DNA from 3 places in the Rhizobium sp. P1_E1 genome. Region 3 is predicted to be linked to each of the others. Evidence: predicted binding sites of a transcription regulator. Region 3 holds the regulator's gene; each other region holds the start of a gene.
The links. The regulator PhoB, encoded in region 3, activates phosphate uptake and scavenging genes when phosphate is short. The targets are predictions, from matches to a motif close to TGTCATNNANCTGTCAT.
Positions count from the first base shown of each region.

Region 1: AC1D1Z_RS06545 (DUF1045 domain-containing protein) is a predicted target of PhoB. The motif match lies at 1,954-1,970, and genes of this name have one in related genera.
Region 2: AC1D1Z_RS08575 (NAD-glutamate dehydrogenase) is a predicted target of PhoB. The motif match lies at 5,077-5,093, and genes of this name have one in related genera.

Region 1 is NZ_JBFUAY010000010.1:54,187-62,238, reverse strand. Features, by position in the region: gene AC1D1Z_RS06560 (PAS domain-containing hybrid sensor histidine kinase/response regulator) at 1-20, shown strand, start outside; gene mnmC2 (tRNA (5-methylaminomethyl-2-thiouridine)(34)-methyltransferase MnmC2) at 14-754, opposite strand; gene AC1D1Z_RS06550 (NAD(P)/FAD-dependent oxidoreductase) at 753-1,931, shown strand; gene AC1D1Z_RS06545 (DUF1045 domain-containing protein) at 2,046-2,753, shown strand; gene puuE (allantoinase PuuE) at 2,869-3,792, shown strand; gene uraD (2-oxo-4-hydroxy-4-carboxy-5-ureidoimidazoline decarboxylase) at 3,792-4,292, shown strand; gene AC1D1Z_RS06530 (HepT-like ribonuclease domain-containing protein) at 4,289-4,651, shown strand; gene AC1D1Z_RS06525 (ureidoglycolate lyase) at 4,656-5,156, shown strand; gene uraH (hydroxyisourate hydrolase) at 5,153-5,509, shown strand; gene AC1D1Z_RS06515 (metallophosphoesterase family protein) at 5,513-6,253, shown strand; gene AC1D1Z_RS06510 (flotillin family protein) at 6,389-8,052, opposite strand, start outside.
Region 2 is NZ_JBFUAY010000015.1:21,231-31,851, reverse strand. Features, by position in the region: gene AC1D1Z_RS08600 (aspartate-semialdehyde dehydrogenase) at 1-554, shown strand, start outside; gene AC1D1Z_RS08595 (lytic murein transglycosylase) at 829-1,650, shown strand; gene AC1D1Z_RS08590 (GGDEF domain-containing protein) at 1,719-3,338, opposite strand; gene AC1D1Z_RS08585 (carbonic anhydrase) at 3,435-4,076, opposite strand; gene pdxY (pyridoxal kinase PdxY) at 4,148-5,023, opposite strand; gene AC1D1Z_RS08575 (NAD-glutamate dehydrogenase) at 5,300-10,075, shown strand; gene AC1D1Z_RS08570 (MFS transporter) at 10,103-10,621, shown strand, end outside.
Region 3 is NZ_JBFUAY010000006.1:92,473-103,093, forward strand. Features, by position in the region: gene apaG (Co2+/Mg2+ efflux protein ApaG) at 222-614, shown strand; gene AC1D1Z_RS04640 (Hsp33 family molecular chaperone) at 643-1,635, opposite strand; gene argF (ornithine carbamoyltransferase) at 1,724-2,638, opposite strand; gene AC1D1Z_RS04650 (aspartate aminotransferase family protein) at 2,681-3,880, opposite strand; gene AC1D1Z_RS04655 (GcrA family cell cycle regulator) at 4,301-4,834, shown strand; gene phoB (phosphate regulon transcriptional regulator PhoB) at 5,016-5,699, opposite strand; gene phoU (phosphate signaling complex protein PhoU) at 5,834-6,547, opposite strand; gene pstB (phosphate ABC transporter ATP-binding protein PstB) at 6,592-7,407, opposite strand; gene pstA (phosphate ABC transporter permease PstA) at 7,423-8,745, opposite strand; gene pstC (phosphate ABC transporter permease subunit PstC) at 8,742-10,223, opposite strand; gene AC1D1Z_RS04685 (substrate-binding domain-containing protein) at 10,394-10,621, opposite strand, start outside.

The DNA of each region.
Region 1 (8,052 bases), on a different contig from region 3:
CGGAGCGCACCAGCTACTGATCTGCGCGCTGACTGGGGGATGCCTTGATGCCACAGAGCATTTCGCGCTTGCCGGCGAAGCCCTGGCGGCGCTCGACGGCAAAACCCGCGGCGATGAGATTGCGGCGCACGAAGCCGGCCGCCGCATAGGTGGCGAAAGTGCCGCCGGCTGCGCTTTTCTCACAGACGAGCCGCATCAGTTCCTCCGACCACATATCGCTGTTGCGCGACGGGGCGAAGCCGTCGAGATACCAGGCGTCGAAGTCGTCTTCGGCTGCCGCGACGCCGTCCAAGGCATAGCCGCATACGACGCTGAGCGTCGTCTGGGCGTCGAGATCGAGTCGCACGATACCGGCCGGTATTTCCGGCCAAGCCGCCGTCAGCACCTGACGTTCGGCATCGATCTCCGGCCAGTGCGACAGCGCCCGGCCGATTTCTTCGCCGCGCATCGGGTGGAGTTCGAAGGAGGTGAAATGCAGGTGCTGGCCGTCGGCACGGTGGAGCTTCCATTGCCGCCAAGTTTCGGCGAAGTTCAGGCCGGTGCCGAAGCCGAGTTCTCCGATCCGGAATCTCTGCCCGTTCCAGCGTTCCGGCAGGCCGTTACCGGCGAGAAAAACGTGGCCGCATTCCAGCCGCCCATCGGTCTGGCAATAAAAATGATCGCCAAAGGCGGTGGAATAGGGCATATCGCCGTCGCGCCATTCGAGCGGCTGCGGCGCGCCCGCGCCAATCTGATCGGGGTTCACGTCTCTCATGGAAAAAGCCGATAGTCCTCAGCCGGTCTCAGGTCAATCGTCCTCAGAATTGCTGATCGTCGGCGGCGGCATCATGGGGCTCTGGGCGGCCGTCCATGCCGAGCGCCGGGGCATCCGTACTCTTGTTGCTGACGCCGGCAGGTTGGGCGAAGGTGCAAGCGGCGGCCTGCTCGGCGCGCTGATGCCGCATATGCCGGACCGATGGTCGGAGAAGAAGCAGTTCCAGTTCGATGCACTGGTCTCGCTCGAAGCCGAAATCACAGCGCTCGAAGCCGAGACCGGGCTTTCCGCCGGGTATAACAGGTCCGGACGGCTGATCCCGCTGCCGAAGCCGCATCTCAACCGCATAGCGCGCGGCCATTTCGAAGACGCCGAGCGCCATTGGCGGGTGGGCGAGCGCCGCTTCCATTGGCATGTGCTCGATAGTCCGCCGGTCGATGGCTGGATCGAGGCATCCGCCGGCGAGAGCGGCTTCGTGCACGACACGCTCGCCGCCCGTGTTGCGCCCCGCTTACTAATCGCGGCGCTCACCGCCTTCCTGCGGCGGGCAAAACATGTGCGCATCATCGAGCATGCTAGAGTTGCCGGCCTCGATCCCGATCGCGGCACGGCCGACATAGGCGGTGAAACCTTGGCTTTCAGCCGCTGCATCCTCGCCGCCGGCTATCAGTCCTTTCCGCTGTTGCAAGAACTGACGCCTGGGCTCAAACAACCGCTCGGCCAGCCGGTCAAAGGGCAGGCAGCATTATTGAAAGCCGATATCGACCCGGCGCTACCGACCATCTTTCTCGACGGGCTCTATGTCATCGCGCATGAGGGCGGGCACGCGGCAATCGGCAGCACCAGCGAGAACAGTTTTGACGATCCCAGCTCGACCGACGCCCAGCTCGACGTGCTGATCGAGGCGGCGCGCGGCATCGTGCCGACGCTTCGCGACGCTCCCGTTGTCGAGCGCTGGGCCGGGCTTCGTCCGAAGGCGATCGACCGGGATCCAATGATCGGCCGCCATCCCGATCACCGGCGCCTGATCGCGCTGACCGGCGGCTTCAAGGTCAGCTTCGGCCTCGCCCACCGGCTGGCGGAGGCGGCGATATGTATCGCAGGCGATACAGACTGCGGATTTTTGCTGCCGGAAAGCTTCGCAATTTCAAGCCACATTGCGACGGCTTCACGTTAAACGTGAATTAGGCGGCGCTGCGTTTCGTTATTCTGTCATGCAAATCACCTATCTGCTTGCGCATCGACAGCGCCGGATCTCACCGGCGCTCACTTCCTTGATGGAGGAAATTGCATGCGCTATGCCATTTGCTTCACGCCTCCGGCGAGCGATCCGCTGTCGCTCGTGGCCGCCAACTGGCTTGGCCGAAACGTGTTTTCGGGCGATATGATGGAGCCTCCTGCCGTCCGTGGCCTCGGCATTCACGAGATCGCCTTCCATACCGCCGTGCCGCGGCGCTACGGATTTCACGGCGTTTTGAAGGCGCCGTTCCACTTGTCCCGCGACATGCCCGAATCGCAACTCCTGCGCGATCTGATGCGTTTTTCCGGGACCTTTGTTCCCTTCCAGATTCCGCGTATCGAAGTCGCCCGGCTCGGCAATTTCTACAGCCTGCTGCCGAGCACTCCCTGCGAGCAGATCCAGTATCTCGCTTCGGCGATCGTCCAGGAATTCGATCGTTTCCGCGCGCCGCTCAGCGAGGCTGAGATCGAGCGCAGCGATCCGGACGGGCTGTCGGCGACGCAATTTGCCAATCTGCATCGCTGGGGTAACCCTTACGTGATGGAGGAGTTCCGCTTTCATATGCCGGTGACGGGTCCCGTCAACGCGATCGACATGCCGCGCATCGAGCCGGTGTTGCGGACGATCTTCGAGCCTGTCCTCACCGAGCCTGTCACGGTTTCGAACGTGGCGCTGATGATTGAGGAGGGCACGGGCGGTCCTTTCCGCGTTCATTCGCTGCATCCGATGGGCAAGGTCAGCGCGCGCAAAATCGCTTGAATCTGCTGATGAGCTAAAGGCTTGTGCCGTAAAGGCAAAATCCGGTCGAGCAGTTTCCGTCTCGACATTCCGGCTGCGGATGCTACCGTTCCCCGTCTTTTCAGAAGGTGATTTGATGGTATCCGAGACTTATCCGCGCAATCTCGTTGGTTACGGGCGTCTGACGCCTGATCCGAAATGGCCGGACGAGGCACGCGTCGCCGTGCAGTTCGTCATCAACTATGAGGAGGGCGGCGAAAGCTCGATCCTCGACGGCGATCCGGCTTCCGAAAACCTGCTGTCGGAGATCGTCGGTGCGGCCGCCTGGCCAGGGCAGCGCAACCTCAACATGGAATCGATCTACGAATATGGTTCGCGTGCCGGCTTCTGGCGGCTCTGGCGCATGTTCACCGACCTCAAGGTGCAGGCAACCGTCTACGGCGTGACGCTGGCGATGGCCCGCAACCCCGAGGCCGTCGCCGCGATGAAAGAGGCCGGCTGGGAAATCGCCAGCCATGGTTACCGCTGGCTGGAATATAAGGATTTTCCCGAAGATCTGGAGCGCAAGCATATCCTCGAAGCCGTGCGCCTGCACACCGAACTCACCGGCGAGCGGCCCTACGGCATGTATCAGGGCAAGCCTTCCGACAATACGCTTCGGCTGGTGCAGGAGGAGGGCGGTTTCCTTTATTCCTCCGATTCCTACGCCGACGACCTGCCTTACTGGGTGAAGGGCGTCGACGGGAAACCCTTCCTGATCATTCCGTATACGCTCGAAACCAACGATATGCGATTTGCGACGCCGCAGGGCTTCAATGCCGGCGATCAGTTCTTCACCTATCTGAAGGATGCCTTCGATACGCTTTATGAGGAAGGCAAGGCGGGCAGCCCGAAGATGATGTCAGTCGGCCTGCATTGCCGCCTCGTCGGACGTCCCGGTCGGGCAGCGGCGCTGAAGCGCTTCATCGAATATGTGCTGAAGCACGACAATGTCTGGATTCCACGCCGCATCGAGATTGCCGAACACTGGCACAAGCACCATCAGCCGGAAGCGCTTTGATGGTGTCGCGCGAGGATTTCGTCTCCCGCTTCGGCGGCGTCTTTGAACATTCGCCTTTCATCGCCGAGCGCGCCTATGACGCCGGCCCCGTGACGGAGCCGCTGACGGCGGCCGGCGTGCATGCGACGCTAACCGCCGCGTTCCGGGCGGCAAGCCCGCAGGAGCGTCTCGGCGTGCTGCGTGCCCATCCAGACCTTGCCGGGCGCCTCGCGATATCGGGCGAACTCACCGAGGACAGCCGGAAGGAGCAGGCCGGCGCCGGTCTCGATCGCTTGAGCCCAGCCGAGCATGCCCGCTTCACCGAACTCAATTCGACCTATGTCGGAAAATTCGGCTTTCCCTTCATCATCGCCGTCAAGGGGCTTGGCAAGGTCGATATCCTGTCGGCGTTCGAAACACGGATCGGCAATGATCGGCATGAGGAATTTGTGACCGCGACGGCGCAGGTCGAACGGATCGCGCTGCTGCGGCTGACATCGATGCTGCCGGAGGCTGAATGAAAGAGCGGCGCGCCATCGACTATCTCAATGAAATGTATGAGGCGGCATCCGAAGCGCTGTCTTTCGTCGGCGGAATGGATGAGGCGGCGTTCGCCGGGGACAAGCTCACCTTCAAGGCTGTTGCCTTCTGCCACTTCACCATCGGTGCGGCGGCGTCCCGACTGCTCGTCAACCATCCGGAATTTGCGACTGAGCATCCCGATCTGCCATGGACGAGAATCTGTGGCATGGGTAACCGTATCCTCGAGGAAGTCTTCGATCTCAGTCCGTCGAACATATGGGAGGCGACCTATCGCACGCTGCCGGAGCTTCTTTCCGCGATCGATGCTGTCCGTTACTGGCATGCCCAAGGCGAATGAAGCCATGTCCGAATTTCTCGAGATCCGCCCGCTCACCAAATCCGCCTTCGCTCCCTTCGGCGAGGTGATTGAGGCCGATCCGGCCTCAATGCGGTTCATCAATGGCGGCACGACGGAGCGTTTTCATGCGCTGGCCACCGCTGATGCGACGGGCGAGGGCGCACGCGTCATCATCAACCTCTTTCGCGGACAGCCGCGCAGCTTCCCCTATGACGTCGGGATGATGGAGCGCCACCCCCTCGGCAGCCAGAGTTTCTCGCCGGTCTCGGGCCGTCCTTTTCTCGTCATCGTCTCCGAGGACGAGAACGGCCGCCCGGGCAGGCCGCAGGTGTTTCTGGCGCGCGGCGACCAGGGCGTAAACTACCGCCCCAATGTCTGGCATCATCCGCTGATGGCGCTCGACCAAGCCTCAGACTTCCTGGTCGTCGACCGCGACGGGCCAGGCAACAATCTGGAAGAATTCTTCTTCCAAACCCCTTTTATCATCAAAGAGCCAGCCCCATGACCGGACTGACCACGCATGTTCTCGACACCGCCCTCGGCAAGCCGGCCGAGGGCCTGAGGATCGATCTTTTCCAGCTCGACGGCGAGATCCGCAGGCATCTGAAGACGGTCGAGACCAATGCCGACGGCCGGGTTGATGGCGGCCCAATCCTCATTGGCGAAAATTTTCGAGCGGGTACCTATGAGCTGGTCTTCCACGCCGGCGATTATCTGAGGGCGAGCGGCACGCCGCTGCCGCATCCGGCCTTCCTCGATCTCGTGCCGATCCGCTTCGGCATTGCCGACGTCACGGCGCATTACCATGTGCCGCTGCTGATTTCGCCCTATGGCTATTCTACCTATCGAGGGAGCTAAAAAATGCGGTTTGCGGCAATTGCCGATATCCACGGAAACCATCTGGCGCTCGAGGCGGTGCTTGCGGATATTCGTGCACAGGGGATCGAGGAGATCGTCAATCTCGGCGATTTCTTCAGCGGGCCGCTCGAAGCCGGCAAGACGGCAGACTTGCTGATGCCGCTCGGCCTGACCTCGATCCGCGGCAATCACGACCGCTACCTGATCGAACAGGATCCGGCGGCGCTGCATGTTTCGGATGCCGCCGCTTATCACCAATTGTCGCCAGCCCATCTCGATTGGATCCGTAGTCTTCCATTCGATACCGTCTATCGCGATGAGGTCTATCTCTGCCATGCGACGCCGAAGGACGACAATCTCTACTGGCTGGAATCCGTTTCGCCGGAGGGTTTCGTCTTCCTGAAGCCGATCGAGGCAATCGAGGCGCTGGCCGACGGCATCGACCTGCCGCTGATCCTTTGCGGCCACAGCCACATCCCCCGCGCTATCAGGCTTTCCGACGGCCGTCTCATCGTCAACCCCGGCAGCGTCGGCTGCGCGGCCTATGACGACGAGCTGCCCTATTACCACAAGGTGGAAGTCGGCCACCCGCTGGCGAGCTACGCCATTCTGGAAAAGACGGCGGCCGGATGGATATGGCAGTTCCGAACCGTCGCCTATGACCATATGGCGATGTCGGCACTGGCCGCCGAAAAGGGCCGTGCCGACTGGGCAGGCGCGCTGGCAACGGGTTGGGTGAGATAGAGCATAATGCCGAAAAGTATGTGCGGTTTTCGGGCAACATCATGCTCTAACTATTTAATTTAGAACAGGATTCAGATTTTAGGCCGAACCGGCCTAAAATCATCCTGTTCTAGTCCAGACCCGCTTGCGCGGTGATCAGTCCTTCTTTGGTGCCGGCTTCGCGGCCGGAGGGATGATCGTTTGTGTCGGGGCTGGGGCCGGTGTTGCCGGCTTTGCCGGGGCTGCGGCGGTTGCCGGTCTTGCCGGTTTTGCGCCATCGAGATTTCCAAGAAGTGATGAGATGGCATCGTCGCCGTCGAAGCCGGCTTCCTTCAGCAATTTGTCGAGGATCGGTTTATTCGCCTGATAGGAGAGGAGCTGGCTGGCCAGCCCTTCGCCGAGCCCGATGCCGTTTCCGCCGGTCGCTCCGTTTCCGCGGCCGAGCATGCCGCCGGTATCGAATATCCTGATATCGGAGATCTTCTCGATCGGCTTGACCGCCTCGGCGAGCGCCTGCGGAATGATGCGGATCCGTTCGCGGGTGATCTCGAACTCGATGATAGCAGAGCTCAGCTTGTTGCGAGCGTCGTTGAGCAATGCTTCGCTCTCGGCCGCGGCCTTGCCGGTTTCGAGAATGCCCTTGGCCTTGATGATCGCCGCATCCGCCTCGGCGGTTGCGAGCGTCTTGATGGCCTCGGCCTGGTCGCTTGCTGCCTGCTTTTCGGCCTCCGCGCCGACGGTGACGGCGGTTGCTTCCGTCTCGGCTTTCTTGCGCGCATCAATCACGGCAATCTGCTTCTCGCGTTCGGCAATCTCGATCGCCTTGGCTGTGCCGACTTTTTCCTCTGCCGCGATCGCCAGGGCGCGGGCCGTTTCCGCAGCCGCCTTCGCTTCGGATTCTTCACGGCTTTTGTTGGCAACGGCGATCGCGCTCTCCTGTGCCACGATCTGGAGGTCACGCTTGGCTTCGGTTTCGCGTTGCTGGACGGCGCGGGCGGCGTCGATGTTGGCGCTTTCGCGAGCCTGCTTGGCGGATGCCTCGCGTTCGGCGATCGCCTGTTCGGAGGCGATGCGGGCTTCCTCCTCGGCGCGTTTTGCGGCCTGCTCCTGCTGCGCGGTTTCGGCGCGTGTCGCCGCGGATTTGTTGGCGATGTCTCTTTCCTGGCTGAGTTCGGCCTCTCGCTTCGTCCGCTCGATGGTCAGCGATTGCTGGCGGGCCTCGAGATCCTTCTGGGCGATGGCGACTTCGGTGTCGCGAACGATCTCGTTCCGCTCCTTCTTGCGTCCCTCGGTGATGCGGGTCAATGCCGCCAGGCCCTGCGCGTCGAAGAAGTTGTTGGCGTTGAAATGCTTGATATCGGTCTGGTCGAGGCGTGTCAGCGACACGGATTCGAGTTCGAGGCCGTTCGACTGGAGATCGGCGCCGACAGCTTCCTGCACGGCCTTGACGAAATCCATGCGCTGTTCCTGCAGCGCGTCGAGATTCATCGTCGCGGCCACCGAGCGAAGACCGTCGACGAATTTCGCCTCGATCAGGATGCGGAGGGCCTCGGCGTCATTGGTGCGATTGCCGAGTGTCTGCGCTGCAAGCGCAATCGAGGAGGCATCGGGTTTGACGCGCACATAGAACTCGGCGCCGATATCGACGCGCATGCGGTCTTTGGTGATCAGTGCATCGCCTTCGCCGCGGCGAACCTCGAGCCGCAGCGTCTTCAGGTTGACCCGCGCGGTCGAATGGAAGATCGGAAGGACGACCGAACCGCCGTCGAGCACGACCTTCTGGCCGCCGAGACCGGTGCGCACATAGGCCTCATCGCGGC
Region 2 (10,621 bases), on a different contig from region 3:
GCGCCGGCAAGGACGGCATGGACGAGCTGTTCAACCAGACGCGCGCCGTCTTCGTGGCCGATCCGATCGAGAACAAGAAGTTCACCAAGCGTATCGCCTTTAACGTCATCCCGCACATCGACGTCTTCATGGAGGACGGCTACACCAAGGAAGAATGGAAGGTGCTGGCCGAGACGAAGAAGATGCTCGACCCGAAGATCAAGGTCACCTGCACGGCGGTGCGTGTGCCGGTTTTCATCGGTCATTCGGAATCGGTCAACATCGAATTCGAAAACGAGATCACTGCCGACCAGGCCCGCGACATCCTGCGCGATGCACCAGGCTGCCTCGTCATCGACAAGCGCGAGGACGGCGGCTACATCACGCCATATGAATCGGCGGGCGAGGATGCGACTTACATCTCGCGCATCCGCGAGGATGCAACGGTCGAAAACGGCCTCAATATCTGGGTAGTCTCCGACAACCTGCGCAAGGGTGCTGCGTTGAACGCCATTCAGATCGCCGAGCTGCTCGTCAATCGCGGCCTTGTCAAGCCGCGCAAGCAGGCCGCCTGATACCATTTGTAAACCATAATATGCTAAAGCCCTGCTGATGAAGGCAGGGCTTTTTGCCGAGCCGTAGGCGCCCTCTATCCATAAGCGCTTACTAAAAGGTGATCGTGACAAAATCGCCTTCGGCTGGCATTCTGCCCGGCGTCAAGCCAAGCTATGCCGCCCGAGACCGTGTAGCGGTTTTGGGGCAACGACATGAACAGAACGAAGATTTAAAGCGCGTCGCATGGTCCCGATCGGCCGCGGCGCGCTTCAGCAGACCGGAGCGGGGTTCCTCATGCGCATGACAACATTCCTTCTGGCGGCGTTTACGGCAGCCGGCGTTCTCCACGCGCTGCCGGCAGCGGCCCAGAGCGCCCAATGCGGCAATAATAGCAGCGGCTTCACTGCCTGGGTCGCCGATTTCAAGCAGGAAGCGGCGGCAAACGGCGTCAGCCGCTCGGTCCTCGACCGCGCCTTCGCCAACGTCAATTACAACAAGCCGACGATCGCCGCCGACCGCGGCCAGAAGAGCTTCAAGCTCTCCTTCGACGCTTTCATGCAGAAACGCGGCGGCGCCACGGTCATCTCCCGCGGCCGCAGCATGAAGGCCGCCAACCAGGCGCTTTTTGCCTCGATAGAGCGTCGTTTCGGCGTTCCGGCCGGCCCGCTAATTGCGATCTGGGGCATGGAGACCGGTTTTGGCAGCTATATGGGCAACCAGCATACGCTATCGGCTGTTTCGACCCTGGCCTATGACTGCCGCCGTTCTGAATATTTCACCGACCAGCTCTATGCCGCGCTCCAACTCGTCTCCGAGGGGTATCTGAGCCCTCAGGCCAAGGGTGCCGCCCATGGTGAAATCGGCCAGACGCAGTTTCTGCCGCGCAATGTCGTGCGCTTCGGCGCCGACGGCGACGGCGACGGCCGCGTCGACATGGTCGGTTCCCGCGCCGACGCGCTAGCCTCGACAGCGAATTTCCTCAAGGGCCATGGCTGGCGCGCCGGCGCCGGCTATCAGCCTGGAGAGCCCAATTTCGTCGCCATCCAGGGCTGGAACGCCGCCAGCGTCTACCAGCAGGCGATCGCCTATATCGGCCAGGAGATCGACGGCAGGTAGGCCTTCTCGGTAGATAAGCCTTCATCGACACCCATACCCGAAAACGCCGCTGCGACATGCGGCGTTTTTCATTTGCGGAAATCAAAGCCGCCGCCCGACGCCGCCTTGCGTCGCTCCTCCTGGGCCGGGGCCGGCAGGGTCGGTCCCGAGATGACGCAGTTGCGGCCGGAGGCCTTGGCGGCATAAAGCGCCAGATCGGCACGTTTGACCAGATCCTCGAAGTTCCGGTTGGAGGCTTCATTTGGCCGTCCGGCGCACCCGAAACTCGCCGTCACCTTGAGAACATCGCCGCTCGGCAGCGGGATTTCCGCCGCCTCGATTGCCAGCCGCACGCGCTCGGCAACGATTGCGGCATCGTCAGGCGTCGAATCCGGCAGAAGCGCCAGGAACTCCTCGCCGCCATGGCGCACCAAGAGATCGAAGGAACGAAAATTCTCACGTGCAACGCCCGCGACCTGCCGGAGTACGGCATCGCCGGCGTCATGCCCGTTGATATCGTTGATCTTTTTGAAATGATCGAGGTCGAAGAGCACAACGGAAATCCAGCGTGATCCATGCTCGGCCTGTGTGAGAAGCGCAGATGCAGCGACCTCGAAGCCGCGCCTGTTGTAAAGACCGGTCAGAAGATCGGTCTGGGCGGCGCTACGCAACTCGCCCACCAGCGCCTCCCTATCCTGCGTCAGCCGGTCGATCAGCCGCAGCCCCTTTGCCGCCAGCACCATCACCAATGTGGCGAGAATCAGCAGGCCGGCACACAGCGCCAGGATCCGCGTCAGGTGAATGTGCGAGCGCATGGAAAGATTTTCGCCGGTCTCGTGAATATCTTTTGCGGCCTCGATCATCTTCTGCTGCAGGAAGGTCATGCGTTCGCTCTGCGCAGCGGCCCAGACGTCATGCACGGCGCCTGTCGGCCGCGATCCGGCGAGAATGGCATCGGTGATCGCATTCGCCTTCACCTGGTTGCTGCGGCCGAGATAGGCAACGATGTCGCGCACGATCGGCGCGGAGGAATGGAAGACCATATGATCCATGCCCTCGCCGAGCATGACCTTGCCCTGCACGAAGAGCTCTACCGGCAATCTGGCGGAAACACCGTGATCGAGGTAGCGGGTGCCAACGCCGGTAATTAGCCTTTCGCCGTAATAGGTGAGCAGGATGCCCATCAGCTGGTTGGATTTCTCAAGCAGCACCGGATCGCTGATCAGCGGTGAGAGCGCATCGACGACAGCAAGCTGCTTGAGAGCCGCATACCAGTAGATGGAACCGGGATCGCTGCCGGTATAACGCCCCTGGTCGACGGCGCTGCGCGCAGCGATGATGCGGCTGTAGGCAAGGCTGAGAATCGATAATTCGCCGACGAGCCCCTCGTCGAGCGCATCGCGGGAGGGCAGGCTGGCATAAAAAGCGCGGCGCTCCCGATCGAGCGTCACCCGGCTTTGCAACATGTCGGCGGCAGTCCGGCTGTTTGGACGTGCGAGGTAGCGGCGGGTGGCGCCGATTTCACTCAGGATCTCGGTGGCGGCGATGGACCCGCCACGGGCAAGCACATCGGCGAACTGCCGGTCCTTTTCAAGGTTCCTGTATTGTGTGACCGAAGAACGTATGACGACGACGCCTTCGATGAGCATGAAGACGAAGGGCAGCATGATAGCGGCCAGGATAACCTTTTTGATGGTTTCGAACTTCATCGCCAATCGCCACGGTGATCAAAACCTCGGTCGTACCCGACCAATTGACGGCGAGCTTAACAACAATCCTTAAAAAAGTGATAAACTGGCATGTCCCTAGATTTCGGGACGAATGAAGTCGCGTGTCTCGGCGTCCATGACCCACAGTTCACCGGTAGAAATGTCGAACCAGGCGCCGTGGAGATGAAGGTTTCCCGCCTCCTCGAGAGCCTTGATATCGGGGAAGCTTCTGAGATTGTTGATTGAATTGCGGATGGAGACACGCTCCAGCGCCGTCTGCCGCTCGGCGGCCGTCATCACGTCGTTGCTCTGGATCTGCTCGGCGGCAGGTTTGACCAGCGACATCCAGCGGCCGATGAAGTCACCGGGCGACAATGGCTCGGCATTCGGATCGAGCGCAGCGCGGATGCCACCGCAGCGGCCGTGACCCATCACGACGATATCCGAGACCTTCAGCACCTGCACGGCAAATTCGAGTGCGGCCGACGTCGAATGAAAATGGCCATCCGGCTCGTAGGGCGGCACCATGTTGGCGACGTTGCGGATGACGAAGAGCTCGCCCGGGCCGGCATCGAAGATCAGCTCCGGTGCCGCGCGAGAATCCGAACAGGCAATGACAAGCGTATGGGGACTTTGACCGTTTTCGGCAAGCTGCCGATACCTGTCGCGGGCGTCGGAATAGCGCCCGTTCATGAAGTTGCGATAGCCGTCCAGAAGAGGGTTTGGAAAACGCTGCATGCTTCTGGATTAGCGCGCGCGGACGACAAGATCAACTGCTGCACCGCAAAATGAACATATTGGCAGATGCGTCACTTTTTCCGCCGCTGCGCCGGGTGCACGAGCCGGCGCATCTGCACCATGGCCATCGGCGTTGAAAGGCTGGAAGCATCGCTTGCCAGCATCAACTCGTTGCTGCCGCGCTTGACGGCCCGCGCAAGCACCTCGAAGACGCTGGCGGTGGCAAGCTGCAGCGCCTTTTCGTCCTCGAGCCCGGAAAGCAGGCGCGACAGGAAGACGGCGGCGAGCAGGTCGCCGAGACCATTCGGCGGGTTTTCGACGACACGGTGCTCGGCAAGAAGCGCGTGGCGACCGGAAAGATAAAGATTGCCGGTACCGCCCGCCATCATCGGCACGGCTGAAGTGACGAGCATGCGCGATGGTCCGAGCGCGAGCGCCGCCTCCATGATCGTACTGTTGTCTTCGAGGGCCGCCCCCGAAAGCCATGCAAGCTCGTACCGGTTCGGCGTCGCGAGCGAGGCAAGCGGAATGAGATGATCGCGAATAGCCTCTGCAGTTGCTTCCGGCACGTAAAGGCCGCCGAGATCGCCCATGACGGGATCGCAGACATAGAGCAGCTCGGGATTGTTTTGCCGGAGCGCACCGATCAGCCGAGCGACGGAGCGCGCCTGGGCGGCATTGCCGAAATAGCCCGAAAGCACCGCCTTGACTTCGCCGATCCAGGGCGCGCGGATCAGATCGTCGATCGCCGCGTCGAAATCCGTTTCCGCAAAAGTCAGCCGCGTCGAGCGGCCGTGGCCGGGATGCCAGGGCAGCACGATGGTCGGCATGGCCCAGACCGGATGACCGAGCGTCTCCAATGCAAAGACGGCTGCCCGGTTTCCGACCGAGCCACGCACCACATGGCTGGAAATGACGATGACTGCGCCCGCTGCATTTTCCGACATGATACCCAAGATCCGAATGATGACCGCGTTTGATGATCTTTTTGACGCCACGCTGTCAACCATTCTTCATGCGAGCGTGGAAATGTTCGCCGGGACGAAAAACCGGGAGACGGGACTTTCCCTTTCGTTTGGCGACGAAAGCGGAAAATCTCTTACAATTTCTCATTTCCAGCGCCAAAAAAGCATCAAAACAATCCTTCGGTCCGCTCTTTTAGAGATTTTTTCGAAGAATCTTCTGCTAGCTTGCGAAAAATCAGACATTGAGGGAGGCGATCCATGGCTGCCAGAAACAATCCGAAACGGGAAAAGCAGATCGAAAGCGCGCGCAAGATCGCCAAGGCGACGGGTGACGCGCATCTCGATCCGGAAATTCTCTTCGGCCGGGCAAGCAATGACGATCTCGAACTCTACACGCCGGAGATGCTGGCACTCTCCGCCGTGCATTCGGCAAAGGAGCTCGCCGCCTGGAACGGTAAGGTGCCTCGTGTCGGCATCGACACCATTGCCGATGTGACGCCTGACGGCATCGCGGTCTCGGTGCTTTCGGTCACCGACCAGAACATGCCTTTTCTTTTTGAATCGGTCATGGGCGAAGTGACGAGCACCTATCGCGACCTGTTCATGGCCGTGCATCCCATCCTGATCATGGAGAAGGGCAAGGCGCCGGCGCTTTATTCCGCCGATCACCCAAGCGATCCGGCCAACCGCGTCAGCCATATCCAGCTTCATATTGCGCCCCTCAATTCCGCCCAGGCCGCCGATCTCGTCAAACGCATCGAAAAAGTGCTCGAACAGGTCCGCCTGTCGGTTTCCGACTGGAAGCCGATGCTTTCCAAGATTGACGGAGTGATCGCAGAGCTTGCGGCCAATGGCGCCAGCCGGAAGAAGGCCGATCGCGACGAAGCCGTCGCTTTCCTGACCTGGCTGCGCGATGAAAATTTCACGTTCCTCGGCATGCGGGAATATGTCTATTCCGGCAAGGGGAGCAATGCCAAGGTCGAGCGCGACAAGGGTGCTGGCCTCGGCATCCTTTCCAATCCCGATGTATTGGTGCTGCGCACCGGCAAGGACGCCGTAACGACAACGCCTGAGATCCTTGCCTTCCTCGACGGCCCCGACTTCCTGATCGTCACCAAGGCGAATGTGAAATCGATCGTCCATCGCCGGGCCTATATGGACTACGTCGGCGTCAAGCGCTTCGACGCTGAGGGCAACGTCACCGGCGAACTGCGCATCGTCGGCCTCTTCACCTCGACGGCCTATACCTCGCTCGCCTCCGAAATCCCGCTGCTACGTTCCAAGATCGAGAAGGTGAAGGAACATTTCGGCTTCGACCCGATGAGCCATTCCGGCCGCATGCTCGACAACACGCTTGAGTCCTATCCGCGCGACGACCTTTTCCAGATCGACACGACGCTACTTGCAAGTTTTGCTGAACAGATCAATGACTTGGCCGATCGGCCGCGCGTGCGCGTCCTGCCGCGAATCGACCATTTCGACCGCTTCGTCTCGGTGATCATCTACGTGCCGCGCGAGGAATATGACTCGATCGTACGCGAACGGATCGGCACCTATCTGAAGACTGTTTATGACGGCCGTGTCTCTGCCTATTACCCGGCTTTCCCGGAAGGGGGCGTGGCGCGCGTGCATTTCATCATCGGCCGCTCGGGCGGCAAGACGCCGCGCATTCCGCAGGCAAAGCTCGAGCAGGCGATCCGCGAAATCACGGCCCGCTGGGACGACCGTTTCGAGGCGTTGGCCGGGGCCAAGGCGCCGAAGATATCCGTCGACCAAGCCTTCCAGGATTCCTTCACCCCGGAGGAAACCGTGGCCGACCTCGCCGATATCGGCGCCTGCGCCGCCGGCGAGCCGCTTCGCATCCAGTTCTACCATCGCCAGGAGGAACAGGGACGCACCCTTTCCTTGAAGATCTTTCACGCCGGCGGCCAGCTGGCGCTGTCGCGCCGAGTGCCGCTCCTCGAGAATCTCGGCTTCAATGTCGTCAGCGAACGCACCTTCGACATCGGGGTGCCTGCCGCTGATGGAGAAACCAAACTCGTCGTGTTGCACGACATGGAGCTCGAGGCCCGCAACGGCGGCGAAATCGACTTGCAGCGTTACGGCGCCGCCCTCGAGGAAGCCTTCGTCGCCGCCTTCGCCGGCACGATCGACAATGACAGCTTCAACCGGCTGATCCTTTCGGCCGGGCTCTCGGCGCGCGAGACGAATGTTCTGCGCGCCTATGCGCGTTATCTCCGGCAGGCCGGCATCGCCTATTCGCAGGATTATATCGCGACGACTCTCGACAAATATCCCGGTGTCGCCGCTGCTATCTTCCGTCTCTTCCATGACACGCTCGACACCAGGCTTTCGGAGAAGGCTCGCGTGAAGAAGCTTGCCGAATTGCATCAGGCGATCGAGACCGAGCTTGCAAACGTGCCGAGCCTTGACGACGATCGCATCCTGCGCCGCTACGTCAATATCGTCGATGCGACGCTGCGCACCAATTATTTCCAGAAGAACCCGGACGGCTCGCCGAAGCCGATGCTGGCCTTCAAGCTCGATCCGCATCTGGTGGACGGATTGCCGCAGCCGAAACCCTTCCGCGAGATGTTCGTCTATGGCGTCGAGGTCGAAGGCGTTCACCTGCGCTTCGGCAAGGTGGCGCGCGGCGGCCTTCGCTGGTCGGATCGCGCCGAGGATTACCGCACCGAAGTGCTCGGCCTCGTCAAGGCCCAGCAGGTCAAGAACGCGGTGATCGTGCCGGTCGGCGCCAAGGGTGGTTTTTATCCGAAGAAGCTTCCTGTCGGCGGCAGCCGCGACGAGATCTTCAATGCCGGCCGTGAAGCTTACAAGACCTACATCCGCACGCTGCTTTCGATCACCGATAATATATCGGGCGCCGATATCGTGCCGCCGAAGGATACGGTCAGGCTCGATGGTGATGACCCCTATTTCGTCGTCGCCGCCGACAAGGGCACTGCGACCTTCTCCGACACCGCCAATGCCTTGGCGCAGGAAGCCGGCTTCTGGCTGGACGACGCCTTTGCCTCCGGCGGCTCGGCCGGTTACGACCATAAGAAGATGGGCATCACTGCCCGCGGCGCCTGGGAAACCGTGAAACGCCATTTCCGAGAAATGGACACCGATATCCAGACGACGCCCTTCACCGTCGCCGGCGTCGGCGACATGTCGGGCGACGTCTTCGGCAACGGCATGCTGCTCTCTCCCAAAATCCGGCTCATATCAGCCTTCGATCACCGCGACATCATCATCGATCCCGACCCCGATATGGAAAAGACGCTGGCCGAACGCCAGCGGCTCTTCGACCTGCCGCGTTCAAGCTGGCAGGATTTCGACAAGAGCGTGCTGTCGAAGGGTGCGATGATCATTTCCCGCGCCGCGAAATCGGTCACGCTGACGCCGGAAGCGGTTGCCGCGATCGGCATCGACAAGGCCGTAGCCACGCCCTTCGAGATCATGATGGCGATCCTGAAGAGCCCGGTCGACCTGCTCTGGTTCGGCGGCATCGGCACCTATGTGAAAGCGCCGTCCGAAACCGACACCGAAGTCGGCGACCGCGCCAACGACCCGATCCGCATCACCGCGGTGGAAGTGCGTGCCAAGGTGATCGGCGAAGGCGCAAACCTCGGCGTTACCCAGAAGGGCCGCATCGCCTACGGTCTGAAGGGCGGGCGCTGCAACTCCGACGCCATCGACAACTCGGCCGGCGTCAACACCTCGGACGTCGAGGTCAACATCAAGATCGCGTTGGCAGCCGCCATGCATGACGGGCGCCTGACGCGCGCAAAACGCGACCAGCTTCTTTCTTCGATGACCGGCGAAGTGGCGACCCTGGTGCTGCGCAACAACTACCTGCAGTCCCTGGCGATCTCACTGACCGAACGCAAGGGCACGGCAAACGGTCTGCAGCTCGGCCGCTTCATGACTGTGCTCGAGGGCGCCGGCCAGCTGAACCGCAAGGTCGAGACGCTGCCGGACGACCAGACCCTGGCCGAACGCTATACGGCCGGCAAGCCGCTGACGCGGCCGGAAATCGGTGTGCTGGTATCTTATGCCAAGATCGTGCTCTTCGACGCGCTGGCCGCAAGCGATCTGCCGGACGATCCCTATTTCATCGCGACGCTTTTGAATTATTTCCCTGTGAAGATGCAGAAGTCGAATGCCGGAGATATCACCACTCACCGCCTGAAGCGCGAAATCGTCGCGACCGTGCTTGCCAACGAAGCGATCAACCGTGGCGGACCAAGCTTCACCGTCGCCATGATGGACGCGACGGCAGCTTCGGCACCGGAAGTGGTGCGCGCCGCAATCGTTGCCCGCGACGGTTTCGACCTGACCCGGCTCTGGGCCGAAACCGACGCTCTCGACGGCAAGGTTTCCGGCGATATGCAGAACCGGATCTACGAGGAGATCAGCCATAGCTTTACCGTTCTGACGCGGCTGCTCTTGAAGACCGGCATGACCAAGGCGGATATGGCAGAAGTGATTAGCCGGCTGCAGGCCGCTCTGAAGAAACTGAAGCCAGCCTTCGCCGAACAGTCGGCCGGCGATGCCGCCCCGCGCCAAGCGGAATATAGCCAGGCGGGCGTGCCCGAGAAACTCGCGGCCGAGATCGCCAACCTGCAGAGCTTCGCGCTGGTGCCTGAGATCATGCAGATTGCCGAACGCACCGGCGAGCCCCTGGTGCGCGCCGCCGAAAACTACTTCGCGGTGTCGCAGACCTTCCGTATCGGCAGATTGCTGGCGGCTGGCGGGCGGATCCTCACCTCGGACCATTACGAGAATTTGGCGCTTGCCCGCAGCATCGACCAGATCGCCAGCGCAAGGCGCGACATCGTCATCTCGGCCCTTTCCGATCACGGCAAGGAAAAGCTTCCGGTTCAAGCCTGGCACGCGCAGGATCGCATCCGCATCAACCGCATCCTCGAGGAGCTTTCAACCCTCAGCGACGGCGGCGATCCCAATCTTGCGCGTATTACCGTTGCTGCAGGTATCCTGACCGATCTTGCGCGCGACCGGGCGAGGTGAGACAGTCCGCGTCAAAAGAAGGAGCGGATGTTGAATCGCATTGACTGGACAGGAACGCAACCGCCGAAGGCCACGGAGAAGGGCATCTGGGGGTGGATGTTCTTCGATTGGGCAGCACAACCCTTCTTCACCGTGGTCACAACCTTTATCTTCGGACCCTATTTCGTGTCCCGCCTGACCGATGACCCGGTTTCCGCGCAGACGACGTGGAGCAATATGGCGACGATCTCCTCGGTGATCATCGCCCTGCTCTCACCCGTCCTCGGCTCGATCGCCGACCAGTCCGGCGCACGCAAACCCTGGATCGGCTTCTTCGCGATCATCAAGATCGCCAGCCTCTTCTGCCTGTGGTTCGCAGCCCCCGGTTCGCCTGTTGTCTATCCCGTCATTTTCATGATCCTCGCCTCGATCTCGGCTGAGTTCTCGATCGTCTTCAACGATTCGATGATGCCGCGCCTGGTCGGCAAGCACGAGGTCGGCAAGCTCTCCAACACCGCCTGGGGGCTCGGTTACCTCGGCGGCATAATCGTGCTCATTGCCGTCGTG
Region 3 (10,621 bases):
ACCTCATTTGGGGTTCGGCCGTGCCGGATCTCACAAAGTGAGGCCGGGGGAACAAGTTTGCCCGCCGCGGCGTTCCGAACCGGAATTAACACTGACAATTAGGCTTAACGATCGAAAACCCTTCGAACCATAGCCGTTTCAGCGATGATAATTGTTCCGTTTCTTGACGGACAGGGCCTCTTATAAGATACGGGTAACATATCTTGACTAAGGTGCAAGGCATGTATCGCGCCCTCACAAGAGACATCGAAGTTGTAGTCGAACCGTTCTATCTGGAGGAGCAATCCGATCCGGACGACGATCGTTATGTCTGGGGTTACCGGATTGTTATCAGCAACAATTCCGGCATCGCCGTTCGCCTGGTCAACCGTTACTGGAACATCACCGACCAGAACGGACAGGTGGACGAGGTCACCGGTCCCGGCGTCGTCGGCGAGCAGCCGCGGCTCAGCCCCGGCGACACCTACGAATACTCCTCCGGCTGCCCGCTCGACACGCCCTCAGGGCTGATGTTCGGCCATTACCAAATGGAAACGGATGAAGGCGAGATGTTCGATGTCGACATCCCCGCCTTCTCGCTGGATTCCCCCGGGCTGCTGCGCGTGCTTAACTGAGGCGATAGCGCACCGCCTCTTTTCAGAACTATTCGGCCGGCTGAAGCTCGGCCGGCTCGAAGCGGTAGGTGGTCGAGCAGAATTCGCAGGTGACGGCGATCTCGCCATCTTCCTGGCTGGCTTCGATCTCTTCGGCCGAAAAACCCTTCAGCACACCCTTGATCTTGTCGCGCGAGCAGCTGCAGCGATCAAAGACGGCGCGCGGTTCATAGACGCGCACGCCGCGCTCGTGGAACAGGCGAAACAGCAGCCGTTCGGTACCGACAAGCGGGTCGGTGAGTTCATCGGCGTCGATGGTCTCGACTAGCGAACGGGCTTCGACCCAGGCATCGTCCTCGCCATGCGGGCGGTTGCCGGTGTCGCCGTCGCCGCCGTGGAGATCCGGCTGGCGCATGCGCTCCGGCGCTTCCGGCAGGAACTGGGCGACGAGGCCGCCTGCCCGCCAGCGATGGCGCGGCTTGCCGGCATCGTCACGATCGAAGAGTTCAGCGGCGGCAAGGCGGACGCGCGTCGGGATCTGCTCCGACTGGCGGAAATAGACGCCGGCAATTTCTTCGAGCGTAGTGCCGTCGAGCGCGACGATGCCCTGGTAAGGCTGGCTGAACTTGCCCTGGTCGATGGTGAAGGCGAGCACGCCCTTGCCAAGCAGTTGCTCCGGCTCGGTTTCACCAGACTCGATCGCCTTGTTGAGCAGCGCCTGATCGAAACGGGCATAGGCGCGGACATTTTCCGGCGTCGAGAAATCGGCGACGAGGAGATCGACCGGGCCATCGCCCTTGGTCTGCACCGTGAACTTGCCGTCGAACTTCAGCGAGGTGCCGAGCAACACCGTCAGCACGACGACTTCGGCAAGCAGCCGGGCAACGGGTGCGGGATAATGATGGCGCTCGAGGATCGCATCGAGCATCGGGCCGAGCTGGACGGCGCGGCCGCGCACATCCAGCCCCTCCACCTGGAAGGGGACGACATGGTCATCGCCGGCGAAATCAAACTGGCCGAGGGCGGCTGCAGCTTCTGCCATGGCTTTCACTCCTAGTTTAGAGCGATGGGCCAGCGTGCCCTTCGCTCACGCGGTCGCGAGTTTGTGACTCGCGACGTCCGATTATGGTTCAGATCGCGCCCAGGCACCAAGCAAGAATCGACTTCTGCGCATGAAGACGGTTTTCCGCCTCATCGAAGACCACGGATTGCGGACCGTCGATCACTTCGTCCGTCACTTCCTCACCGCGATGGGCGGGCAGGCAATGCATGAACAATGCATCATTGCCGGCTTTCGCCATCAAGGCCGCGTTGACCTGATAAGGCTGGAAGACATTGTGACCCCGGGCCCGATGTTCCTGATTCATGGAGACCCAGGTATCGGTCACCACGCAATCGACGCCGGCGACCGCACGGTCGGCATCATGGCAGAGCATGATTTCGGCGCCCTCATTGCGGGCCCAGTTCAGATAGTGATCCTTGGGCTCGGAGCCAAGGGGTACGGCCATGTTCATGCGGTAGCCGAAACGCGCGGCACCCTCGACCAGCGAATGCAGCACATTGTTGCCGTCGCCGGTCCAGGCGATGGTCTTGCCCTTGATCGGGCCGCGGTGCTCTTCGAAGGTCATGATGTCGGCCATGATCTGGCAAGGATGGGTGTCATCCGTCAGCGCATTGATCACAGGCACGGTCGCATGCTCGGCAAGCTCGACCAGCCGCGAATGTTCGGTGGTGCGGATCATGATCGCATCGACATAACGTGACAGCACCTTGGCGGTGTCGCCGATCGTCTCGGCGCGGCCGAGCTGCATCTCGGTGCCGGACAGGAACAGCGTTTCGCCGCCGAGCTGGCGCATGCCGACGTCGAAGGAGACGCGGGTGCGCGTCGACGGCTTCTCGAAGATCATCGCCAGCATCTTGCCGGCGAGCGGCTTGTCGCCCTTGCCGGCCTTGAAGGCCTGCTTGCGGGCGAGCGCATCGTTCATGATGGTTCTGAGATCGGCTGATGTGACCGCCGAAAGATCGAGGAAATGTTTAGGGCTCATATCGTCTTCTTACCTGTGCTGCGCCCGAAGGCGGCAATCTCTTCAAGCCGTCTTCTTGACCTTGGAGGCGCGAATGCTTTCGGCGGCGCGCTCGATGCGGGCAAGGCCCTCGCGGGCTTCCTCGGCGGTAACCACGAGGGGCGGAAGAAGGCGGATGACGTTGTCGCCGGCGGGTACGCCGAGCAGATGGGCGGCGCGGATCGCCTGCAGCAGTTCGGCGGAGGGAACGGCAGCCTTGATGCCGAGCAACAGCCCCTCGCCTCTGATATCTTCGATCACATCGGGATAACGATCCTTCAGCGAGGCGAGGCCCTGGCGGAAGACCAGTGCGACGTCGCGCACATGCTGGAGGAAGCCATCGGCAAGGATGATGTCGAGCACGGCACTGCCGACGGCCATGGCGAGCGGATTGCCGCCATAGGTCGAGCCATGCGTGCCGGCCTTCATGCCGGAGGCGGCCTCTGAAGTGGCAAGGCAGGCGCCGAGCGGAAAACCGCCGCCGATGCCCTTGGCGACAGCCATGATGTCGGGGGTGACGCCCGCCCATTCATGGGCGAAGAGCTTGCCGGTGCGGCCGACGCCGGTCTGGACCTCGTCGAGGATCAACAGCAGGCCGTTGTCGTCGCAGAGCTGGCGGAGCGCCTTCATGAATTCGGTGGTGGCAGGACGGACGCCGCCCTCGCCCTGCACTGGCTCGATGAGAATCCCAGCCGTGGCATCGGTAATCGCGGCGCGGACCGCTTCGATGTCGCCGAAAGCCACCTGATCGAAACCCGGCGCCTTGGGGCCGAAGCCTTCGAGATATTTCTCCTGGCCGCCGGCGGCGATCGTCGCCAGCGTCCGTCCGTGGAAGGCGCCTTCGAAGGTGATGATATGGAAGCGCTCGGGATGGCCCTTGGAAAACTGATAGCGGCGCGCCGTCTTGATCGCGCATTCGAGCGCCTCGGCACCCGAATTGGTGAAGAACACCTTGTCGGCGAAGGTGGCGTCCGTCAGCCGCTTTGCCAGACGTTCCTGACCGGGGATCTCATAGATGTTCGACAGGTGCCAGACCTTGTCGGCCTGCTCCTTCAGTGCGCCCACAACATGCGGATTGCTGTGGCCGACTGACGTGACGGCAACGCCAGCGCCGAAATCGAGATATCGCTCGCCGCTTTCGGTGATCAGCCACACGCCCTCGCCTCGCTCGAACCGCAGCGGGGCACGAGAATAGGTGTCATAAAGCGGCGCGGCTTCAGCCATGGCGCGATCTCCATCAAAGTTGCCGGGCAATGACTCCGGCTAAGGAAACCAGGCCCGAAAAATCAAAAATGCCGCCTTGCGGCGGCGAGGGGCACTATTTCCTTTTCGCGCTGCAATGTCAACAAAACTGCGCCCTTAGCGTATGCAGCAAGGGTGTACAGCGGCATTTTCAGTCTTCAACAGGCATTATTGCAGAAATGCCACGCAGAGGCAGCAAGTTGGGGAAAACTACGAATTCGATTCATCCGGATTCATGCGACTCTTGTCACGGAGTCAGCCTCACACTAGGTTAAAGATCAATTACTAGACTGCATGCGGCGGAACTAGTCACCAAAATTGATCAAGCGTTTCTTGTTTCGGAGCTCCCGGGACAACGGTGAGGGATTCTGCCATCACCAACGCAAAAGGTGGAGACAGGGCATGAACTGGACAGACGAGCGGGTCGAGAAACTCAAGAAACTTTGGGCCGAAGGACTGAGCGCCAGCCAGATCGCTGCGCAGCTTGGCGGAGTCAGCAGAAATGCGGTCATCGGCAAAGTGCACCGGCTGAGCCTTCCAGGCCGTGCCAAGGCTGGCGGCACCAACACCGCCGCACGAACGCCAAAGCGCAATACATCGGCGCCGCGCGCACCGAACTACACCTCACGGGTCGCCACGCGCACCGTTACCCGCCAGCAGGGCGCGACCATGCTGAAGGAAGAGATCGAGATCGAAACGATCGAGGAAATGGAATACGTGCCGAGAGGCAACGTGGTCGTGCCGATTTCCCGACGCCTCGGCCTGACGGAACTGACCGAACGCACCTGCAAGTGGCCGGTCGGCGATCCGCTGAAGGACGACTTCCATTTCTGCGGCTGCGAATCCCCCGACAATTCGCCCTATTGCAGCTACCACCAGAAGCTTGCCTACCAGCCGGTCAACGAACGCCGCCGGGCAGCCGCGCGGGCCAGCTGAGCGGGCTGACCATCGTTAGAATGCAGAAACGGGCCGAGTGGCCCGTTTTTTTGTTGCTGGATGGAAGCTCAGGTTTTCCTCCGTCATGCTCGGCCTTGTGCCGAGCGCAGATCCTCGGCACGAGGCCGAGGATGACGTCGCGGTTTTGCCAGGGATTTGTCAGCAACTCAAATGGAAGCCCTCAGGCTTCCATCGAATAACCGGCGCCGCGGACGGTGCGGATGACGTCCTGCATGTTGGAAAAATTCAGCGCCTTGCGCAGGCGGCCGACATGGACGTCGACGGTGCGCTCGTCGACATAGATATCGTGGCCCCAGACGCCGTCCAGAAGCTGCGAGCGGGAGAAGACCCGACCCGGTGACGACATCAGGAATTCCAACAGGCGGAATTCGGTGGGGCCGAGGCGGACTTCGCGGGTCTTGCGATGGACGCGATGGGTCTCGCGGTCGAGCTCGATGTCACCGCATTTCAGTACCGTCGACAGCACCTCGGGGCGGGCGCGCCGCAGCATCGCCTTGACGCGGGCAACGAGCTCGGGGGTCGAGAAGGGCTTGACGACATAATCGTCGGCGCCCGTCGACAATCCGCGAACACGCTCGCTTTCTTCGCCGCGCGCCGTCAGCATGATGATCGGCAGGCGCTCGGTTTCCGGCCGCATGCGCAGACGCCGGCAGAGCTCGATGCCGGAGACGCCGGGCAGCATCCAATCGAGGATGAGAAGATCGGGCGTGCGCTCCTGAAGCCGCATTTCGGCTTCGTCGCCACGAAGGATGGTATCGACCTCGAAGCCTTCCGCTTCGAGATTGTAGCGAAGAAGCACGCTGAGGGCTTCCTCGTCTTCAACAACTGCAACTCTCGGGATCATGCGTGTCGGTCTCCTCGCGCATGATCCTTAAACCGGGGGTGATTTAAGCAATGCATCCTGCGCAAATTCAGAAATTGGCTGCGACCTCGTGCGCGCCCGGATGGGCGCGCACGCAAGTGGCGGGGTGTGGGCGGTTATTCGGTGACCGCGCCGACGGTGTTGGCGCTGTCGTCCTTCGGACGGTCGCCTTCCGGCTGAGCGCCTGTCGTCATGTAATAGATCGTCTCAGCGATGTTGGTGGCGTGGTCGCCGATGCGCTCGATGTTCTTGGCGCAGAAGAGAAGATGTGTGCAGCTGGTGATGTTGCGCGGATCTTCCATCATGTAGGTCAGGAGCTCGCGGAACAGCGAGGTGTACATCGCGTCGATCTCATTGTCCCGTTCGCGGATCGCATTCGCCTTGTCGGCGGAACGATTGGTGTAGACGTCGAGCACTTCCTTGAGCTGAACGAGCGCCAGCTCGGACAGATGCTCGAGGCCGCGAGCGAGCTTGCGGGGAACGCCGGTGCTTTGGACGGCGATGACGCGCTTGGCGGTGTTCTTGCCGAGGTCGCCGACACGTTCGAGATCGGCGGCGATGCGGATCGAACCCATGATTTCGCGCAGGTCCGAAGCCATCGGCTGACGGCGGGCGATGGTGACGATCGCCTTGTCGCCGATTTCGCGTTCGGCGTGATCGAGGATCACGTCGTCGGAGATGACCTTCTGCGCCAGCGCGGTATCGCCGTTGACGAGAGCGCGCACGGCTTCGCTGACCATCTGCTCGGCCAGGCCGCCCATTTCGGAAATCCGCCTGGACAGGAACTTCAAATCATCATCATAGGCAGAAAAAATATGTGTCGATGCCATGGGGCTTTATCCTCGAATAACGGGAAGGCTTGGTGTCGCCAAGATCAGCCGAAGCGACCCATGATGTAGTCCTGGGTGCGCGGATCGTCGGGATTGGTGAACATCTTGTCGGTGTCGTTCTCCTCGACGAGATTGCCGAGGTGGAACATGGCGGTGCGCTGCGAGACGCGCGCGGCCTGCTGCATGGAGTGGGTGACGATGACGATCGTGTAGTTCTCGCGCAGCTCGTGGATCAGCTCCTCGACCTTGGCGGTGGCGATCGGGTCGAGCGCCGAGCAGGGCTCGTCCATCAGGATGACTTCAGGGCTGACGGCGACGGCACGGGCAATGCAGAGGCGCTGCTGCTGACCGCCCGACAGGCCGGTGCCGGATTCGTGCACGCGGTCCTTGACTTCGTTCCAGAGACCGGCGCGCTGCAGGCTGGTCTCGACGATCTGGTCGAGATCGGCCTTCGACTTGGCAAGGCCATGGATGCGCGGGCCGTAGGAGACGTTTTCATAGATCGTCTTCGGGAACGGGTTCGGCTTCTGGAAGACCATGCCGACGCGGGCGCGAAGTTCGACGACGTCGATATCGGGATCATAGATATCGTCGGTATCAAGCGTGATCTTGCCGGTGACGCGGCAGCCGTCGATCGTGTCGTTCATGCGGTTGAGGCTGCGCAGGAAGGTCGACTTGCCGCAGCCAGACGGGCCGATCAGGGCGGTTACGGTGTTTTCGCGGATGTTCAGGTTCACATCGAAAAGCGCGCGCTTTTCGCCGTAGTAAACCGAGACATCCTTTCCGATCATCTTATACGGGACGTTGCTCATCTTGTGATCCAGCGCCTTTTCAACTGCAGCTTCTGTCAACATGTTCATGATGTTTAACTCCGTTTACCAGCGGCGCTCGAAGCGACGACGCAAGAGGATGGCGCCCATGTTCATGACGATCAGGAACAGGAGCAGGACGATGATGGCACCCGAAGTACGCTCAACGAAGGCACGTTCGGCCTCGTTGGCCCACATATAGACCTGCACGGGCAGAGCCGTCGAGGGATCGAGCGGTGTCGTCGGCGCGTTGGCGACGAAGGCGACCATGCCGATCAAGAGCAGCGGCGCGGTTTCGCCGAGCGCATGCGCCAGGCCGATGATCGTGCCGGTGAGGATGCCGGGCATGGCGAGCGGCAGAACATGGTGAAACACCATCTGCATCTTCGACGCCCCGAGGCCGAGCGCTGCGGCACGGATCGACGGCGGCACGGCGCGCAGCGCCGCACGCGTCGCGATGATGATCGTCGGCAGGGTCATCAGCGTCAGCACCAGGCCACCGACCAGCGAAGCCGAGCGCGGCAGGCCGATGAAGTTGATGAAGACGGAAAGACCGAGCAGGCCGTAGACGATCGAGGGAACCGCGGCGAGGTTGTTGATGTTGACCTCGATCAGGTCCGTCAGCTTGTTCTTCGGCGCGAACTCCTCGAGATAGATCGAGGCGGCGACGCCGATCGGCAGAGCGAGCACGAGCACGATCAGCATCAGGTAGAGCGAGCCGATCAGGGCGACGCCAAGGCCTGCGGCCTCCGGACGGCTGGAATTGCCATTGACGAAGAGGCCGGTGTTGAACTGCTTGTGGAGAGCGCCGCTCGCCTTCAGCTCGTTCATCCAGGCAACCTGCTTGTCGTTGACCTTGCGGTTCTTCTCATCGACCGACAGATCGATCTGGCCCTTGTTGGCGCTGTCGACATTGGCGTCGGCGAGTACCGTGACGTTGACCGTCTTGCCGATGATCGACGGATCGGCGACGACCATGTCGCGCAGCTGGACCGGCGCACCCTTGGAGAGCATCGCGGATGCATCGCGCACATCGGGACGGCTTGCGGCATTGACGTTCAGCTGCTTGACGATCGCGTCGCGTAGGAGAACCGGGTAGTTGGCGGCGATCAGCACCGAAGGGTCGGTCGCACGCTTATTGTTCGGGTCGATCGTCTTCTCGGAGAATTCGATCGGCAGGGTAATCGCCGTCTGCTGGAAGGCGGTGTAGCCTTTGCCGATCACCGTCCACAACAGGATGAAGAGGAAGACGAGGCCGAAGGTGATGGCGGCGATGCCATAGGCCTGGAACCGGCGCTCGGCGGCGTAGCGGCGCTTGATGCCGATATCGCGGCGCACTGGCGCCTTGGAAACCGTGACGCCTGAAGTGGGAGAAACAATATCCGTCATTCGTACTGCTCCCGGTATTTGCGCACGATGTAGAGCGCGTAGATATTGAGGCAAAGCGTGATGCAGAACAGCGTGATGCCAAGGGCAAAGGCAACCAGCGTCTGCGGCGAGGTGAACTCAAGGTCACCAGTCAGCTGGTTGACGATCTTGACGGTCACCGTCGTCATTGGCTCGAAGGGGTTGATCTGGATGCGGGCGGCGACACCGGCGGCCAGCACGACGATCATGGTTTCGCCGATGGCGCGCGAAGCCGTCATCAGCAATGCGCCGACGATGCCGGGAAGAGCGGCGGGGAGAACCACTTTCTTGATGGTTTCGGAGCGTGTGGCCCCAAGACCGAGCGAACCGTCACGCAGGGCACGCGGCACGGCGGTGATGATGTCGTCCGACAGCGAGGACACGTAGGGGATCAGCATGATGCCCATGACGATGCCGGCCGTCAGAACGCTCTGCGCCTGGATGAAGTTGCTATAGTTGCCGCTGAGAAGACCGCTGATTTGGGCGGAGAAATCGCGCAGGAACGGGCCGACGGTGACGAGCGCGAAGAAGCCGTAGACGATTGTCGGAATCCCGGCGAGCACTTCGAGGAGCGGCTTGGCGACCCCGCGCACTTTCGGCGAAGCGTATTCGGCCATGTAGATGGCGGCGAAGAGGCCGACCGGCACGGCGACCAGCATCGCCACCAGGCCGATATAAATCGTGCCGAGCAGCAACGGGATGAGGCCGAACTGGCCGAAGGACGAGCTGCCGGCGCCGGCAAAGCGCGGATCCCAGACGGTGCCGAAGAAGAAGTCCATGGCGGGAACGGCCGCAAAGAAGCGCGCAGCTTCCGACAGCATGGAGAGCACGATGCCGATCGTCGTCAGAATGGCGATCGAGGAGGCGAGCAGTAGGCCCCAGAGCATGACGCGCTCGACCCGGTTGCGGGCGCGGAAGCGCGGAGCGATGGAGCGCAGCGCATAGAAGGCGCCGGCAACCGCGAGAGCGAAGACAACAGCCGTCATGGCGATGCGGCTCGTCATGCTCATGGTGTTGAGCTTTTTGGCGGCGTCGAGCATGTAAGGCAGCGGCTGGCCGGCAAGCGGCACACCCTTTTCGAGGAGCTTGGCCTGCAGGGCTGCCGGATCGCTGGAGACCGCCGCAGCTTCATCCGCGGTCAGCATCGTCAGGCCGCGGGCGACCGTCGCCACCATCGAATAACCAAGATCCTGCTCGACCGAGGCTTGAGCCTTGATGTCGTCGGGGACAGCGCCGCGAACCGAGGACTGGATGATGCCGGGGCTGATGGAAAGCCAGAGGCAGAGGACGATGAGGGCAGGAAGAACCGCCCAGATCGCGGCATAGGCGCCGTAATAGGCCGGCCGCGAATGCAATGCGGAGGATCGGCCTCCGGCAAGCGCCGTGGCCCGGCTGCGCGCGACCAGATAGGCGGCGGCTCCGATCACCACAAGGCACAAAAGTATGATGGATGTGCTCATTCGTTACGTCCCCAGGCCCATAGCCCCAAAAAGCCCGGCGGCTTCATCAGCCTGCCTTCAGCTTCCAATCATGGAGAAGGAATTCCAACCCTGCAGCTCCAGAACCGCCGGCGCGCAGGGACATAAGGCAATGCCGGCGCGGGCTGAAAGGCGCCGCGCCGGCAAAGTCATTACATGGACTTGCCTGCTTCGACGTCCTTGCGGATCGCGTCGCGTTCGGCATCCGGAGCGGCAACGAGGCCGTATTCGACGAGCGGGCTGTCGGGGCCGATCATCTGGTCGGATACGAAGAAGTTGACGTATTCCTTCAGACCCGGAACGGCGCCGAGATGTGCCTTCTTGACGTAGAAGAACAGCGGGCGGGAAACCGGGTAGGTGCCGTTAGCGATCGTTTCCGT